DNA from 2 places in the Alkalibacillus sp. S2W genome. Region 2 is predicted to be linked to the other one. Evidence: riboswitches for the same ligand, from Rfam matches in the RefSeq annotation. Region 2 holds a riboswitch; the other holds the start of a gene.
The links. Region 2 has a riboswitch for lysine ahead of dapA (4-hydroxy-tetrahydrodipicolinate synthase). Riboswitches for the same ligand answer to the same signal wherever they lie in the genome.

Region 1: another riboswitch for lysine. It lies ahead of ACKXGF_RS10905 (Na+/H+ antiporter NhaC family protein); the one in region 2 lies ahead of dapA (4-hydroxy-tetrahydrodipicolinate synthase).

What each region holds. Positions count from the first base shown of each region.
Region 1 is NZ_CP177234.1:2,042,003-2,049,844, forward strand. Features, by position in the region: gene ACKXGF_RS10905 (Na+/H+ antiporter NhaC family protein) at 140-1,675, opposite strand; lysine riboswitch at 1,808-1,976, opposite strand; gene yunB (sporulation protein YunB) at 2,030-2,815, opposite strand; gene ACKXGF_RS10915 (YunC family protein) at 2,871-3,182, opposite strand; gene ACKXGF_RS10920 (bifunctional metallophosphatase/5'-nucleotidase) at 3,245-4,618, opposite strand; gene ACKXGF_RS10925 (sulfite exporter TauE/SafE family protein) at 4,684-5,514, opposite strand; gene ACKXGF_RS10930 (aromatic acid exporter family protein) at 5,691-6,710, shown strand; gene ACKXGF_RS10935 (four-helix bundle copper-binding protein) at 6,844-7,173, opposite strand; gene ACKXGF_RS10940 (aminopeptidase) at 7,350-7,842, opposite strand, start outside.
Region 2 is NZ_CP177234.1:639,992-647,833, reverse strand. Features, by position in the region: gene ACKXGF_RS03485 (secondary thiamine-phosphate synthase enzyme YjbQ) at 1-6, shown strand, start outside; gene ACKXGF_RS03480 (SRPBCC family protein) at 28-492, opposite strand; gene ACKXGF_RS03475 (histidine phosphatase family protein) at 608-1,147, shown strand; gene ACKXGF_RS03470 (GMP reductase) at 1,332-2,306, shown strand; gene ACKXGF_RS03465 (trans-sulfuration enzyme family protein) at 2,376-3,524, shown strand; gene ACKXGF_RS03460 (hypothetical protein) at 3,679-4,131, opposite strand; gene ACKXGF_RS03455 (HAAS domain-containing protein) at 4,665-5,282, shown strand; gene ACKXGF_RS03450 (Cof-type HAD-IIB family hydrolase) at 5,358-6,131, opposite strand; lysine riboswitch at 6,311-6,488, shown strand; gene dapA (4-hydroxy-tetrahydrodipicolinate synthase) at 6,601-7,491, shown strand; gene ACKXGF_RS03440 (hypothetical protein) at 7,585-7,842, shown strand, end outside.

The DNA of each region.
Region 1 (7,842 bases), 1.4 Mb from region 2:
ACGTATACAAGCATACCAAATATCTAAATGTTTTGACAATATGATTCACAAAAAAAACTTTGATGCTTTGAAGTATGGAAGTTAATGCCAAAAAAACTCAGGCTGTTTATGACGTCAAACAGCCTGAGTTTCATGTGCTTTATTTATTTTTCAGCAATAAAACAATGCCTATTAAAATCGCAATCGTTACCACTAGACCTATGATCAATGAACTAGTTAAAGCAAATGCCAAATAGCCAAGAATTGTTGATGTTGCCGCAATTAAAGCATATGGAATTTGTGTCACTATATGATCGATGTGATTCGAGCCTGCGCCAGTTGATGACAGAACTGATGTATCAGAGATTGGTGAACAATGGTCTCCAAAGACTGAACCAGCTAGAACGGCTGATAATGCTGGGACTAATAATGTCGGATCTAATTCAACAGCCATTGAGCCTGCAATTGGCAACATTAAACCAAACGTACCCCATGAGGTGCCTGTCGCAAATGCAGTAACACCTGCAATTAAGAAAATCATGACTGGTAAATAGGCTGCATTCAGGCTTGCTTCCTCAACGATTCCTACTAAGTAATCGTCTGTTCCAATAGCTTCAATAATCGCAACAATCATCCAAGCTAAAATTAAAATATAGACAGCTGGAAGCATCGCCTTAATGCCCTCCCATGTAACAAGGAAAAAATTCGTTTTTTCACCTAGCTGCACCGCATATAAAATCATCGATAAGGCGACGGCAAGCGTACCACCTAATACAAGTGATAAATTCACATCAGTATTTGCAAAGATCGAAACCAGCGTTACACCATCTTCACTTCCTCGAATACCTGTAATAATCATCATGGTAATAGTTGTCACTAACAGGACTAATAGTGGCAGTAGTAGGTGATAAACACGTCCATGTCCATTTTCCTTCACGCCACCTTTTAAGTCGCCTGGTACATCAGGATTCTCTGGGTCGATTAATGTTCCAGATGCTTCTGCACGTTGCTCATGTTTTTTCATTGGGCCAATTTCAAGTTTAAAGAAAATAGCTAAAAAGACGAGCAAGACAGCTGCAATCGCATAAAAGTTATATGGAATCATTTGGACAAACGTCGTTAAAGCTGATAATTCGGTTAACTCATGTGTTGAAATGATCGTTGCAATAATTCCGATAATATAAGCTCCCCAACTTGAAATCGGTGTTAATACCGTAACAGGGGCTGACGTTGAATCGATTAAATAAGCTAACTTCGCGCGCGAAACGTTCTGACGATCTGTAATAGGACGGGAAACTTGACCGATCGTTAAACTATTAAAATAATCATCAATAAAAATGGCTACACCTAATAATGCAGTCGTATACTGTGAGCCTTTACGCGTTCGTACGCGATTAACGGCCCACTGACCGAATGCCTGGGCGCCTCCAGTCGCTGTTAAGAATGCGATTAAGATACCTAATAGTAATAAAAAGATGATGAGCTGTACACTCCAGATATCCCAAGCACCTTCAGCGTAAAACAAATTTTGGAATGAAAACCAAATTCGTTCTAATGTTGCTAATATGTCATAACTTTCCACCATGAGCGCACCCACAATAATACCAGCGCCAAGTGATAACAAGACTTTTCTTGTTACAAGCACGAGTAAAATCATGATAAAAGGTGGAAGCAATGACCAAAAAGTTTCTTCCATGATAATCCTCCTTAAAAAATGAATTCGAGAATGCCGTTCTATGATTTAACACAGTAGAATGTTAATGTTATACATCATAAAAAAAAGTAATGATAGAGAAATCTACCATTACTTTTAGAAGTCGGTTATTTCTCGATCAGTAGCTCCCCGTCTCTTGTACGAGAGTGTATTTCTTATTCAAAAATACACCAATACTTAAAGTCTGACACTCTAAGTACTTCGGCATTCAACCCTTTCACACATGGTCATTGTTGTCATCCTCCCACGTGTTACTGATGCTCAATGCTCCTCTACCTCATCGATTGATAAGGCCATATATTCAATTTCGCACAAAAATTACTATACCACGCTCATTTATTCTTGTAAATCCCTATATGGAATCGAAATATCTGGTGAATTTCCACCACCTTGATTATAAAATTCCGGCACCTCTCCTTGTATAACTCCAATCGATACTGGGACATGCGTTTCCACTGTTGTCGTTTTAGTCGCAAACGGAATAACAACTTGAACGTTAGCTTGAATAAAAATATCTAACTCAATCAATGCATTATTGATCCCGTATTCCGTTACTCTTCGCTCAACATCTGATTGCACGTCACCAATAATTCGAAAATTCACTGGTACTTGTGGCCCTAAGTTAGCCAATAACGCATTATTCGTTGCTTGACCAATTGGAATGCGTACAATAGCTCGGTGGTCCTCTACTGTATCTTCTTCTAAAACAACATCATGCTCTAAATCAAAATCCAAAGACTCTTCCGGTGTTATTTCACCCCGTTCAATTCTTTTTAAGAAATTTTGAACTCGAAACGTTGTATTACGTAGGACTCGGTTAATGACAACACTATTCCAATTCATTGATACAATATTTCCCGAATCATCTGTTTCAATATCTAATATCTCATCAGCTTCCAAATCATCGACAATCCGGCGGCTTACCGCTTCATTAATAGCTTCTCTCGCAAATTGATTCGTTTTAGTTTCTGCCATTTCGATCAAAGTGGGTTCGATCCCTCGATTAATCAACCACACAGATAAGAGGGTTGCTATAATGAACACTACAACGGTCATCATGAATATTTGCCCGAATGTCTTCGGTTTTCTCTTCGATCGTCGTATACCTCTGATTCGACGCAAGCCACCACCCCCTCTAATTAATTTATGCACAAAAGTTAGAGGGAATGTGCTTCCTTTATGAAGAGGTTAATGATAATAAGGCGTGCTTTCCTATCATGCCTTCATACCACCCATATTTCTCCTGAGCTGAAGTCGTTACTTTCTGTAATGGGGCATGAATTAATGCATCAACAGTACGAACACCCACTGCCCTTGCTGCAATAATTTCTCGATCTTTTAAATAATCGTTAAACAAATCAATATCTAATGCTCCGCACATGATATATCCAATATCATTCGAGATAATCAGTAAATTCGTTTTTGGCAGAGCCACATGTGTATACGTAAAAGGTTGATCATCAATCCAAATCGGTTCCACATGAATCAATGCCATCGACCTCCTTTTGTATACAATATGTCTTAAAACAAAAAGAAGTGTCTGTCTAACTTTTATACATTAGACAGACACTTGGTTAAGACATCACGCAAAAACTCTGGCATATAGTATTGTTTGTCATCCACTTCTGAAATCGATGGAATAAGCCATGGAAATGAGAATGTGTCAGCTGTTGCTAGTGTGTATTTTTTGTCAGGATCAACACGTTCTCCTGCTATACTGATCGTTTCTAGCAACTGACCATCTGCTCTATAGTGCAAGGTGACTTGGGAGTATACCATCTTCCCTAAGATTTCACCACGGAAGCCTAAGCCCTTAAGTTCATGGTTTTTAAAACGATCAGATTCAAATAATCTTACCGTTTCGATTAATTCCTGTCCCGTTAATGTCATTTTGCATGGATTCATCGGATGAGGACAACTTTCATGAATATGCTTTTTCGTAACAGGTCCTGATTCAAAGCCAGATAATAAAACACCTGAGTTAAGTGCTGCGACATCCGCATTCGTCCAGTTTCTTAATTCTTCAACGAATCTTTCCATAAGCTTCGTTGACTGGAACCAATCAATCGGATAGGGCTCAGAAAGGGATGTCACGACCTGATCTAAATATTGATTTGCTTGGTCATTCCATGCCTGAATTTGTTGTATGGTATCCTCATCTTGAGCATCTGAAATCGGTATGGCCTCGCCGGCTAAAGAAGTCACCTGTCCCATTTGATGATCAAAAGCAATATTAATATAGCCGTAGTGATAACCTTGCTTACCTACAGCATTAATGATCGTTCCGTGTTCTACTCTACCTTGATCAATTAAATGGTGGGTATGACCTCCAATAATAACATCGATCGGATATTGCTCAGCCATTTTTTCATCTTCATATAAACCTAGATGGGACAAAACAACCACTATGTCACATTGATGACGTAGCTCAGGTATGTAATGCTCTAAAATCATTTTAGGATCATCGACTGACCATCCTAATAATTCATAGAACTTACGAAATGGAGCTGTCACGCCCAGTATGCCAACTTTAGCACCTTGCTTTGACTTGATGATTTGATAGGGTTTTAACCATTCAGGTGCTTCCCGATTTTGAGGGTGCACATTAGCACAGGCCACTGCAAATGAAGCATCATCATACAAATAATATAAACGATCATTAGATAATGTGATGCCTTCATTATTTCCAAATGTAACGACATCATAGCCTGCTTCACTTAGCAATGAAACATTTGATTGACCCAGTGTCGCCTCCGTAATGGGATGTACACGGTCTAAATGGTCACCATTATCAAGTAATAAACTCGTTTCATCTTCTAACTCATGAATACCCCGATATTTTTTAATGCCAGCCATGATGTTCGGCCAATTATCGAAATAACTATGCAAATCACTCGTGAAATATATATGAATCTGTTCTTGCATACAGTGACGTCTCCTTCATCTACCAAGGTTACTGATATATATAGTTTAACACTAACTCGCTTTTCTTATATAGATTGAATAATTAATCTTATGCCGATTATAATCATGATAAAACGTAATATCCATTCAATTGTTTGACCGTTCAATCGTTGATTCACAACAGCTCCTAAATAACCACCTAACCATGATCCTGGTATACTCATGAGTGTGTATAGCCACATGACATGCCCTGCCGATATATGAGCAATTGAAGATGTGAAACTTGAGAAAAAAATCATAAACATAGACGTTGGCGCTGCAATATGAGCTGGAAAACCAAATAATAAAATCATGGCCGGAACCATTAAGGAACCCCCACCAACGCCAAACAAACCTGACATCATCCCTACAAAAAAGGCAATAAAAATACCTAAAACAGCATTATAGGAATAAGTGGTTGCGTGATCTGATAATTCAAATGTACGAACCACTCGAAGTCGCCCATCTTTCACTGTAGGTGCATGACTTTCCTTAATAAGCATCTTTTTCACAAAAAACATCGCTGTTACAAGAAGCATTAATAGTCCAAAATATAACTGAAATGTATCAACTGCTACAAATTGATTCACATAAACGCCTGTTAAGGCACCTGGGATACTACCACTTAAAAATAACGTACCACTAAACACATCTACCCGTTGACGTTTTAAGAAAGTTAATGTTGAAGAAAGACCTGTAAAGATCATCACAATTAATGACATCGCGACAACATTTTGTGGTGTTACCCAAGAGAATGCTTCAGAGAAGGTAGCTAAAAATAATAATACAGGCACAAATATGACACCACCGCCTAAACCAGCGATACTGCCAACAAAAGCACTTAACAAACCAATGATAAACATGATGGTTAATACCATTATCATCATCCCATCTTAAAATTTCCACATACGGTTCTATCATAGCATAATTTTATAAGGATTGATGACTACAATTGTTGTGAAACCCTTATTTGTGTTCCTTTCTTATAAAGCCCCTTGCAAATGTTTAAAAGAATTGAAAGAATAGTGATAGACAACATATAGGAGTGGACGTTATGAAGAAATTCGTTGGCAGTCGTGTGATTAAAACAGGACTAGCTATATTTATAACGGCGTTAATTTGTGATTATCTCGGCTGGCCCCCTGTTTTTGCAGTCATCACGGCAATCGTCACCATCGAGCCAACCGTATCTCAATCAATTAAAAAAGGTTTTGTCCGTTTTCCAGCATCTGCGGTGGGTTCTTTTTATGCGGTGTTATTTATCACCTTATTCGGTCATTCACCATTAACATATGCTTTGGCTGCCGTTTTCACTATTGTAACAACATATCGCTTGAAATTATATTCAGGATTACTCGTTGCGACATTAACATCTGTTGCCATGATCGATGTGATACACGCCAATGTCATTATGTCATTCTTTATCCGTTTAGGGACAACCACTATCGGATTGGTCGTTTCAACACTAATCAACTTATTTATATTACCACCTGACTACTCCAGTAATATTAAACAAAGGCTAAATAAAGTGGCTGAACAAACTGGAAGTGCTGTTGAACAGATTTTTCATCGCTATTTAATCAATCATATTGATCAATATCATTGTCAGCTAACATTGGATGGTTTAACAGAAGAAGTACAAAATATTGAGTCATTAATTGAGTATCAAAAGGATGAAGCGAAATACCATCCCTTAACAACAGATGAACGAGATGAGTTAAAGCTAGTAGAACGACAACTAATCAGGATTAAACTCATGATTTATCACATGGATAATATTTTGAATACGCCTTTAACTCAATTAGATTTACCAGAAGAAGAAAGTGATATGATCTTAGAATCCGTACAAGAACTCGCTTATTCCATGAAAGAAAACACATACTTTGACTTAGAAACTCACCGGAAAAAAGTGAAACAATTAATGGCCCTATATTGGAAAGATAGTGATGAGCTCAGTGAGCATAAGGAAGATTATACAACAACCTTCCCTGCTGAAATCATCGCTTTGTATGAATTAGTATCGATTTTTTATTTAGTCGAAAATTATTATAGTCAAAAACCTAAAATGAAATAGCTCTTTTATCTGTTTAATTAAAATTGTTATGAACAAACGTCACCCCCTATGTCAGTATATGATATAGGGGGTAATGTTTGTTTCAATATTATTCTTCATAAATTATTGGATGATTCGGTGTGCTATGAACTGATTACGCAGTTAATTTCTCACATTCATCTGCACATTTATGGCAAGCTTCAGCACATCTCTGGCAGTGATCATGCTCATGCTTAGCACATTCATCACCACATTCACGACAAATCTTCGCACATAATTGAGCAATCTCATTCACAAATGGTGTATCGCGTGTTAACGCTTGTTCAAAATAAGCACAAATGTCTGCACATTCACGGTCTAAGCGAATACATCTCGCCATATCTTGCATATGATCTTCCTGTAAACAGGATGTGAAGCAATGGTTACATGCTTCCATACACTCATGTAAAGCATCAATCACACTTGCATACTTCTCATGACTCATCATAAAACCTCCTATAGATTTAGTTATCATATATATAACCGTATCATTCGATATTTAAACAGGTTTTATGATTATTTTATCCAAAAGAACCTAGTTGAACTCTCTTTGATAATCCTGAATGCTTTACTAAGAAGCATGATGTAAAACGAACTCGCTCAGAAAATATCCTTTTCTGTTTAGAACTGAAAATCGCCATCCTTCATTAGCAAGTCTTCAGTTCCGTCTTTTTTAGTGCCTACTACTTTCATATCTTCTGTACCAAACGTTACATTCACTAACAAAAGTGACGTGTTTAGGCCTGATGCTTCCAACTCTTCCTCGGATCGATTAATACCATTTTGAATATTGGATCGGGATGCATTTCCGATTCCAATGTGACAGGACGTATTTTCGTCAAACAAGGTATTGTAAAAAAGAGTATCTGTTTGAGCCAAAGGGGTTTTATTAGATACCAAGGCAATTTCACCAAGATAATGTGAACCTTCATCTGTTTCGATGATATTTTGTAACACTTCCTGTCCCTTCTCGGCATAATAGTCTGTAATCCGTCCATCTTTAAAATTTAGATAAAAGTGATCTATAACCTTTCCCTCATAGATAAGGGGCTTAGTACCAACTAATTTGCCATTCACCTTATTTTTATGAGGTGCAGTAAATATTTCTTCTGTA
Region 2 (7,842 bases):
GGGTAATACAAAAGCGTAGCCAAATGACTACGCTTCTCCCGCTTCTTTTTTAGCTTCTTCTTCGACGCGTTCCATAAACGTCGTCAGTACTTGATCATTACTTTTTCGAGACATTAGCTTCATCATCAACTTTCCGAACCAATTAGTCCCTTCATTTTGTCCTTCATAGATAAATAGTGTCTCTGACTCACTTTGTTTTTTCAGTGTATATTCAGTTTCGATTTTAAATGCCTTCCCAATCGAAAACTGAATCCGCCAATTTTTATCATCTGGTTGGTCGCTATGTTTAATTGTTTCTACAATATATGTCTCAATACGTTTCCCTTCTTGGTAAGATTGTTCGTATTTTGCTCCTACTTCACCAGGCTCACCTTCAATTAATTCGTGCTTCACGACATTTGGCATAATTCGTTGAAGTTGGTCTGGTTGAAATAACGCCCAAACATAGTCAATATGGACAGGAATCACTCGCTCTTCTTGCCATTGCAACATCAAATATCCGCCTTTCTATCCAAAAATGATAGTTTAATTGTTACATAATTGTTATGACAACACAACGTTTAGCCTTTAGCTCCATCGGGAAATAATCAGATACTGAGGTGATCAAATGACACAACATATTTATATCATTCGTCATGCACAAGCGACTGGTCAAGAACCTGAAGCACCGTTAACGACAATAGGTGAACATCAAGCAGACAGTTTAGCAAAATTTTTAAATCAATACGAGATTGACCGAATTGTAACCAGTCCATTTATACGTGCTGTCCATACGATTGAACCCTTCGCCCAAGAACACGGTTATCCGATTGAACTAGATCGAAGAATTAGCGAAGGATTAATTAATGAGAGACAATTTTCACGATGGCTCACGCATTTAAACAATCAATTTCAAGATGTCTCATTCACACCAATCGAAACTGATTCGCCAGAAAATAAACGAAAGCGTGCGATTGAGGCTATAGAAGATATTAAGAAGGAGTCTAACACTCCAACAGCCATTGTGTCTCACGGCGGTATCATTCCCTTGCTCTTCCACCATTTCGGTTACGGGGCTGCCTTCTCTCGTCTAACAAATCCAGATGTTCATCTATTAACGATTTCTGAAACGGATACTACAATAGAAAGAATTTGGCAACCTAACTAACCTACATCTCAACTAGATGTAGGTTTTTTGATTAAAAACCGAACGATTTTAATTAAACTTATAATAAAGTTCATTTTTTACCTCAAGCCTATTGAATTATTATACTCAATCCGTTATCGTATTACTTGGAGCGAATAAAAACCAACAAAGATTATAAAACATTCGTTTTTAGGAGTGATTTATCATGAACACATGTTTCGATTATGAAGATATTCAATTAATCCCGAATAAATGTATTGTCCAAAGCCGTAAAGAATGTGATCCGTCTATTCAATTTGGTCCACACTGGTTTCGTCTTCCTGCCGTACCAGCCAATATGCAGACGGTAATCGATGAAGACTTAGCTCAAAAACTAGCTAACAACCATTACTTCTATATCATGCATCGTTTTAACCCTGAACGTCGTTTCAATTTCGTGCAAAGGATGAAACAACAAGGGCTAATTGCATCTATAAGTGTTGGTGTCAAAGAAGAAGAGATCATGCTTATCCAAGATTTAGCTGCTGCAGAACTCGAACCAGACTATATCACAATTGATGTTGCTCACGGGCATTCAGACGCAGTCATTCATATGGTTCAGACGATTAAACGCGAATTACCTAACAGCTTTGTGATCGCGGGTAATGTCGGCACGCCTGAGGGTGTAAAAGAATTAGAAGAAGCAGGTGCTGATGCCACGAAAATTGGTATTGGACCTGGAAAGGCTTGCATCACGAAGTTAAAAACAGGTTTCGGTACAGGGGGCTGGCAATTAAACGCTATTCAGTGGTGTGCCGAAGTGGCAACCAAACCGATTATCGCGGACGGCGGCATCCGTACTCACGGTGATATCGCGAAATCAATTCGTTTCGGCGCATCTATGGTGATGATTGGATCACTTTTCGCAGGACATGATGAATCCCCTGGTGAACTTGTTACTCTAGAAGGTACTACCTTTAAGACTTATTTCGGTTCTGCTTCTGAATTTCAAAAAGGCGAACGAAAAAATGTCGAAGGTAAGAAGCTCCACGTCCCTTATAAAGGCGCTCTACAAGACACTTTACAAAGCATGACTGAAGATTTACAGTCAGCGATCTCTTATGCAGGTGGCACAACTCTCGAAGCACTAAGAACAGTGGATTATGTCATGGTTAACAATACGATTCGTAACGGTGATTAACTTTTGACAGCGACTTAGTCGTATCGGTTATACTATAAATCATAGTATAACGACAACGAGGTGAAACAAATGACCAAACAATCATTCCATACACAAATCGTGCATCAACAAATTAATCAGTCTGAAGCAACGACATCGAAAACAACGCCAATCTATCAAACGTCAGCCTTTACGTTTCACGACCTTGACCATATCGAACAGTATTATGAGGGCGAGGTTCCTTATCTATATACACGTGAAAATAATCCAAATACCGCGGAATTAGGCCAAACCATTGCCCAGCTTGAACAAGCTCCAGCAGGTGTCGCGTCCTCTTCTGGCATTTCAGCGATTATGGCCGGCATTTTATCCGTCATTCAAGCAGGCGAACACATTGTCGCGGCACAGGATCTATATGGCGGCACGCAACAATTAATTACCAAACAATTATCAAGCTTAGGAATCGACTATACATTAGTCGACTTCAGCTCTTCTGATGCTATTGAAAAAGCAATTCAATCAAACACAAAATTATTAATAACAGAATCCATTACAAATCCATTTCTACGAGTCGAAAATTTAAAAATACTGGTAGAAATCGCGAAAAACCATAATCTAAAAACAATGGTCGACAATACATTCGCAACCCCATATCTATTAAATCCTTATACATCAGGAGTGGATCTAGTCGTACATAGTGCCACGAAATACATTGGTGGCCATAGTGATGTGACATCAGGTGTCTTAGTAGGACATAACGATTTAATCGCTCTTGCTAATAAAAAAGTTGTCGGGCTAGGCATGAATTTAAGTCCTTTTGAGGCGTGGTTAACAGAACGCGGGGCAAAAACGCTGGCTTTACGTATGCGTGAGCAATCAGCCAATGCTAAACAAGTGGCGACGCATCTCGAGGAAAATGATAGTGTGAAGCAAGTCTATTATCCTGAAAATGTTTCAACTCGTGGCAATGGTGCGATCGTCACAATTGAATTAGCTCACAACCTCGATGTAGCGACATTTTTTAAATCACTTGGTTGGATTAAAATTGCTCCAACATTAGCTGGTGTGGAAACAACTGTGTCCTACCCGAGCAAAACATCACATCGAGCTTTAACAGAAGAAGAACGCGAAAATCTTGGCATTAATGATTACGTCGTTCGTATTTCAATCGGTATTGAAGAAGGCGATGATATCGTTAGTCAATTAAATGAAGCGATTGCGAATGCTACAACAACTTAAGTATTAACCAATTCGTCCACTCTCTTCGCTTTATAAATAACAAACTAAAACGCTCAGAAAATATTCTGAGCGTTTTTTATGTAATCATTATTTTCCATATACAATGACAGTACCCGTTACTTGAACAAGGGTTATTCCAGTATTCAGATCACCTTTACAAATTGTGTATTCTGATCATTTCTCCTATATTATAGCCTAACCAAGCACCCATAAACGGAAAAGCATCGATAGGAAAGTTAAAGATTGCAGTTTCATAATCCTCAACAAACGTCAAAACTGTAACAATGACACTTAACAGACTCATGAAAACAAGTTCGATTATTTTCCTTCTCCTCCAACGTTTCTCTCCTAATTGAGTTCTATCAAACTCCTGCACCCGCCTATTTGTCTTTGTACCAACAAACTTTCCTGTCGTTAGGATGTACAAAGTGACAGCTACTATTAGCCATAATAATACACAAAACATTCCATAAAGGACGAATATATTTCCGTTCTCAGCAAAATAACCGATCAGCACGAATAACAACAGCATCACAAGATTGCTTTGGATTAATTGCTTCGTTTTTAAATGTTTAACTTCTTCTATATCCCAATCTGTTTCCTCCATTTTATCCCCCCCTTTTTCAACTCAATAACTTGTTAAATACAACCACTCCAGAACATACTTTCACAATTTTTGTGACAATTTTAACATAATTTTCTTTTTATCTGAATTTATAAATTAAATACATAGGCGTGAGAACTGAATCGCACAGTTCAAAATATTTATTTCAACACTTGTAAAAAGCTATGTGATTACTGATAAGGCTATGTAAAACATTAATGAACAAGCAAATACTAAGAATACATAGATTTAAACTCTCCCTACTTTTGCACGACCATCACTGCCAAATTGATTGTTGTTTATGATGCTAGTTTTACAGTTGGAAAATGCCTTTAAACAAAGCACAAAGTTTATAAACAACCAAATATTTGGCATTAATGTTTTGTATTACAAGTTGATATAGATATAATGTAAATATATTCTAAATAACAAGTTATTTCTGTTTTATTTATATACTTGGTATTGCAAGTTATTGAGCGATGGGAACAGTTAAATTGCAGTGTAAACAAAGTGCTTAAAGGAAAGGGGATGGAAATATGATTTCAAAAGAAGGCGAACGTTTTATAGAAAAAATGCGTAGTTATTTAATTTCTAAAGGAAAGACCGATGCAGAAATCGAGGGATTATTGGAAACGGCAAAGGTGCATTTAATCGAAGGTGAGAAAGACGGCAAGTCAGTTGAAGATATTTTGGGTAAATCTCCTGAAACATATGCTAAAGCACTCGATTCTGTCATGACCGTATCAACAAAAGAAGATACCAAACATTTAATAAATTTTATAATAGTCATATTTTCACTAGTCTTTATTAACAATCTTTTAAATGATCCACTTAATGTATCACTTTTAGAATTAATTGGCTTCCCATCCATGTTCATTTTGTGGATTGTAGTTACTATTCTTGGTTTAAGAGTTGACCTTTCAGAATTAAATATAAAGAATTGGGTTTCTTTGTTTCTACTTGCGATGGTACCAAGTTCTGTGACAGTGGGCGTTTTATATTTTAGAAGTTTCTATGACCCTACGATATTCACATTAGACGGGGCACCAAGGTATATATTAGCTGCTATTGTCGCCATCCCCATGCTCATAAGTGTTTTCAGCTTGATTAAATACTATAGAAGTTTGAATCTTACCATTAAAAAGCGCTCATAAAAGTATCTGAGCGCTTAAGTTTACTATTTATTAGGTTATTTCTTCTAAATGTGATTGAGCCCAAAGGATTCCTTTTTATATCAAGCCCATTTTTTTCAAACCTTGCTCAATACCATCTTGATCAGCATCAGGCGTTATATATGATGCGGTTTCTTTCGCGCGGTCGTGACCGTCCTCCATGGCAAAACTGTGCTTGAATTGCGCTAACATTTCTAAGTCATTCAAGGAATCACCAAAGACAACGACGCGATCTTCTGGTAATTCAACTTGCTTTAGCACATGTTGGATCCCTTCTGCTTTTGATCCGCCTTGAGGAATCACATCAACTGAATAAGGGTGCCAACGGAGAAAATCAAACTCAGGGTATGCCGCTTCATACTCTTGCTCTTCTCCCGCTTTACAAAACAGTAACCCTTGATAAATATCACGTTCTTTATACGTCGGGTCGTAATCAGCTATTTGGCCAAGTTTCAATGTCGCAATCGCCTCAGACACATAACTACTCGATTGAACATTGGCTTTCATATCTTCTTGGTCGAGGTAAACTATTGGATGATCGTTAGTATTTGCTTGGTTCACCATACGTTCTAAACTTTCAGGTTTAAGTGGATTGCGGTAAATTGAGTCTCCATCTAACACTACATATTGCCCGTTAAAACTAATATATGTATCAATATTTAATTGATTCCTTACATGTTCATACATAAACGGAGCACGTCCAGTTGCAATCGCGACGATGTGCCCATTATTCTTTAACGTTTGGACCGCTTGTCGTGCTGATTCAGGTACACTTTTAGAACGATCAAGCAATGTCCCATCTAAGTCAAAAAAGACGATGTGTTGGTCCATCTTACTACCTCCTATTTCCTTCTACTGTCATCTAATCATTCAAAGTTTAACATATTTCATTTATTCCATGCTCGCTTGTCATAAAAGCGTTAAGTTTTCAGGGAAATAACTTGTTTTAGTACGGGAACTTTGGTACAGTAAAATTACAACTTAAACGTTCTTATTTTAAACGAATTTAAAGTAAGGATAGAGGCGCAAACACCATAAGTACTTATGTTGAGGAGAGTGAGCTCTTGCGATGCATGAGGAAAGGGGGATTTGCCGAAGCTTGATGATCCTCACAATCATGAAGCTGGTTCTGCATTAAAGAAGTGCAGGGCTGTCATATAGGCGACTATATGGAGGGCTATCTGACTTAGGACATTTTGACGTTCTAAAGCAACAACGGGCCCAGTCGCTTCGTTGTTGCTTTTTTGGTCCTCCACACCTAGAAGGACAGGAAAAATATTAACAAAAGGTGTGTGATTAGATGAATTTCGGACAAGTATTAACAGCTATGGTAACCCCATTTGATCAACATGGTGATGTTGATTTTGATGCAACACGTTCATTGATTAATTATTTACTAAACAATGGTACTGACGGCTTGGTCGTAGCCGGTACGACAGGTGAATCACCGACATTAACACATGAAGAGAAATTACAGCTCTTCCGTTTTGTAACTGAAGAAGTTAATGGCCGCGTTCCCGTCATTGCCAATACAGGTTCTAATAATACGCGTGCTTCTATCCAGTTATCACAAGAAGCTGAATCCATTGGTGTCGATGCAGTCATGCTCGTGACACCTTACTACAACAAACCTTCTCAAGAAGGGATGTTCCAACACTTCAGCACAATCGCTGAAAGCATTGAAACACCTGTGATGCTTTATAATATCCCAGGACGTAGTGCCGTTGGAATGACAGCTGATACGATTGTTCGCTTATCACAAGTTGATAACATTGTTTCTATTAAAGAAGCGAGTGGTGATCTTGATCAAGTCACAACGATCATTAATCAGACTAGTGATGATTTCACGCTTTATACAGGTGAGGACAGCCAAACACTGCCTACATTCGCAGTTGGCGGGATTGGTGTTGTATCTGTTTCATCGCATATTCTCGGCAATGAAATGCAAGACATGTTAAACGCACATCGAAATGGTGATACTGCCTATGCGGCTAAAATGCATGGCTATATCATGCCATTTATGAACGCGATGTTCTCAGCACCAAGTCCAACTCCCGTTAAAGAAGCACTTAATCAAATCGGAGTACCTGTCGGAAGCGTCCGTCTCCCACTCATTCCATTGAATGATACCGAGCGCGCTGCTTTAACCCCAATGATCCAGAGCTACACAACAAGTCAAGACGTTGGCTAATATAATAGACCAGCTGAAGTTTAAACTTTAGCTGGTCTACTTTTTTGTTTATTGTTAAACTAATATAAAATTGTTGCCGCTAGGAGGATCACTTTGGTTGTCACATATATTCTTATCGCAATAGCTATTTTCATCGTTTTAACCGAAACGGTAAAAATGATTGTGCGTCGAACTTTAGGTGTTTCTAAAAGAAAAATAAAACCGTTTCGACCTTATCGAATAAATGACAGGCACGGATCAATCATTATATGGATACGGTTAACAGCTGCTTTTATAGGTTTGTTTGTGTTTCCGTTAGCTAGTCTACTCTCAAATATACATTTTTTATATTATTTCATCAGTTTAATTGTA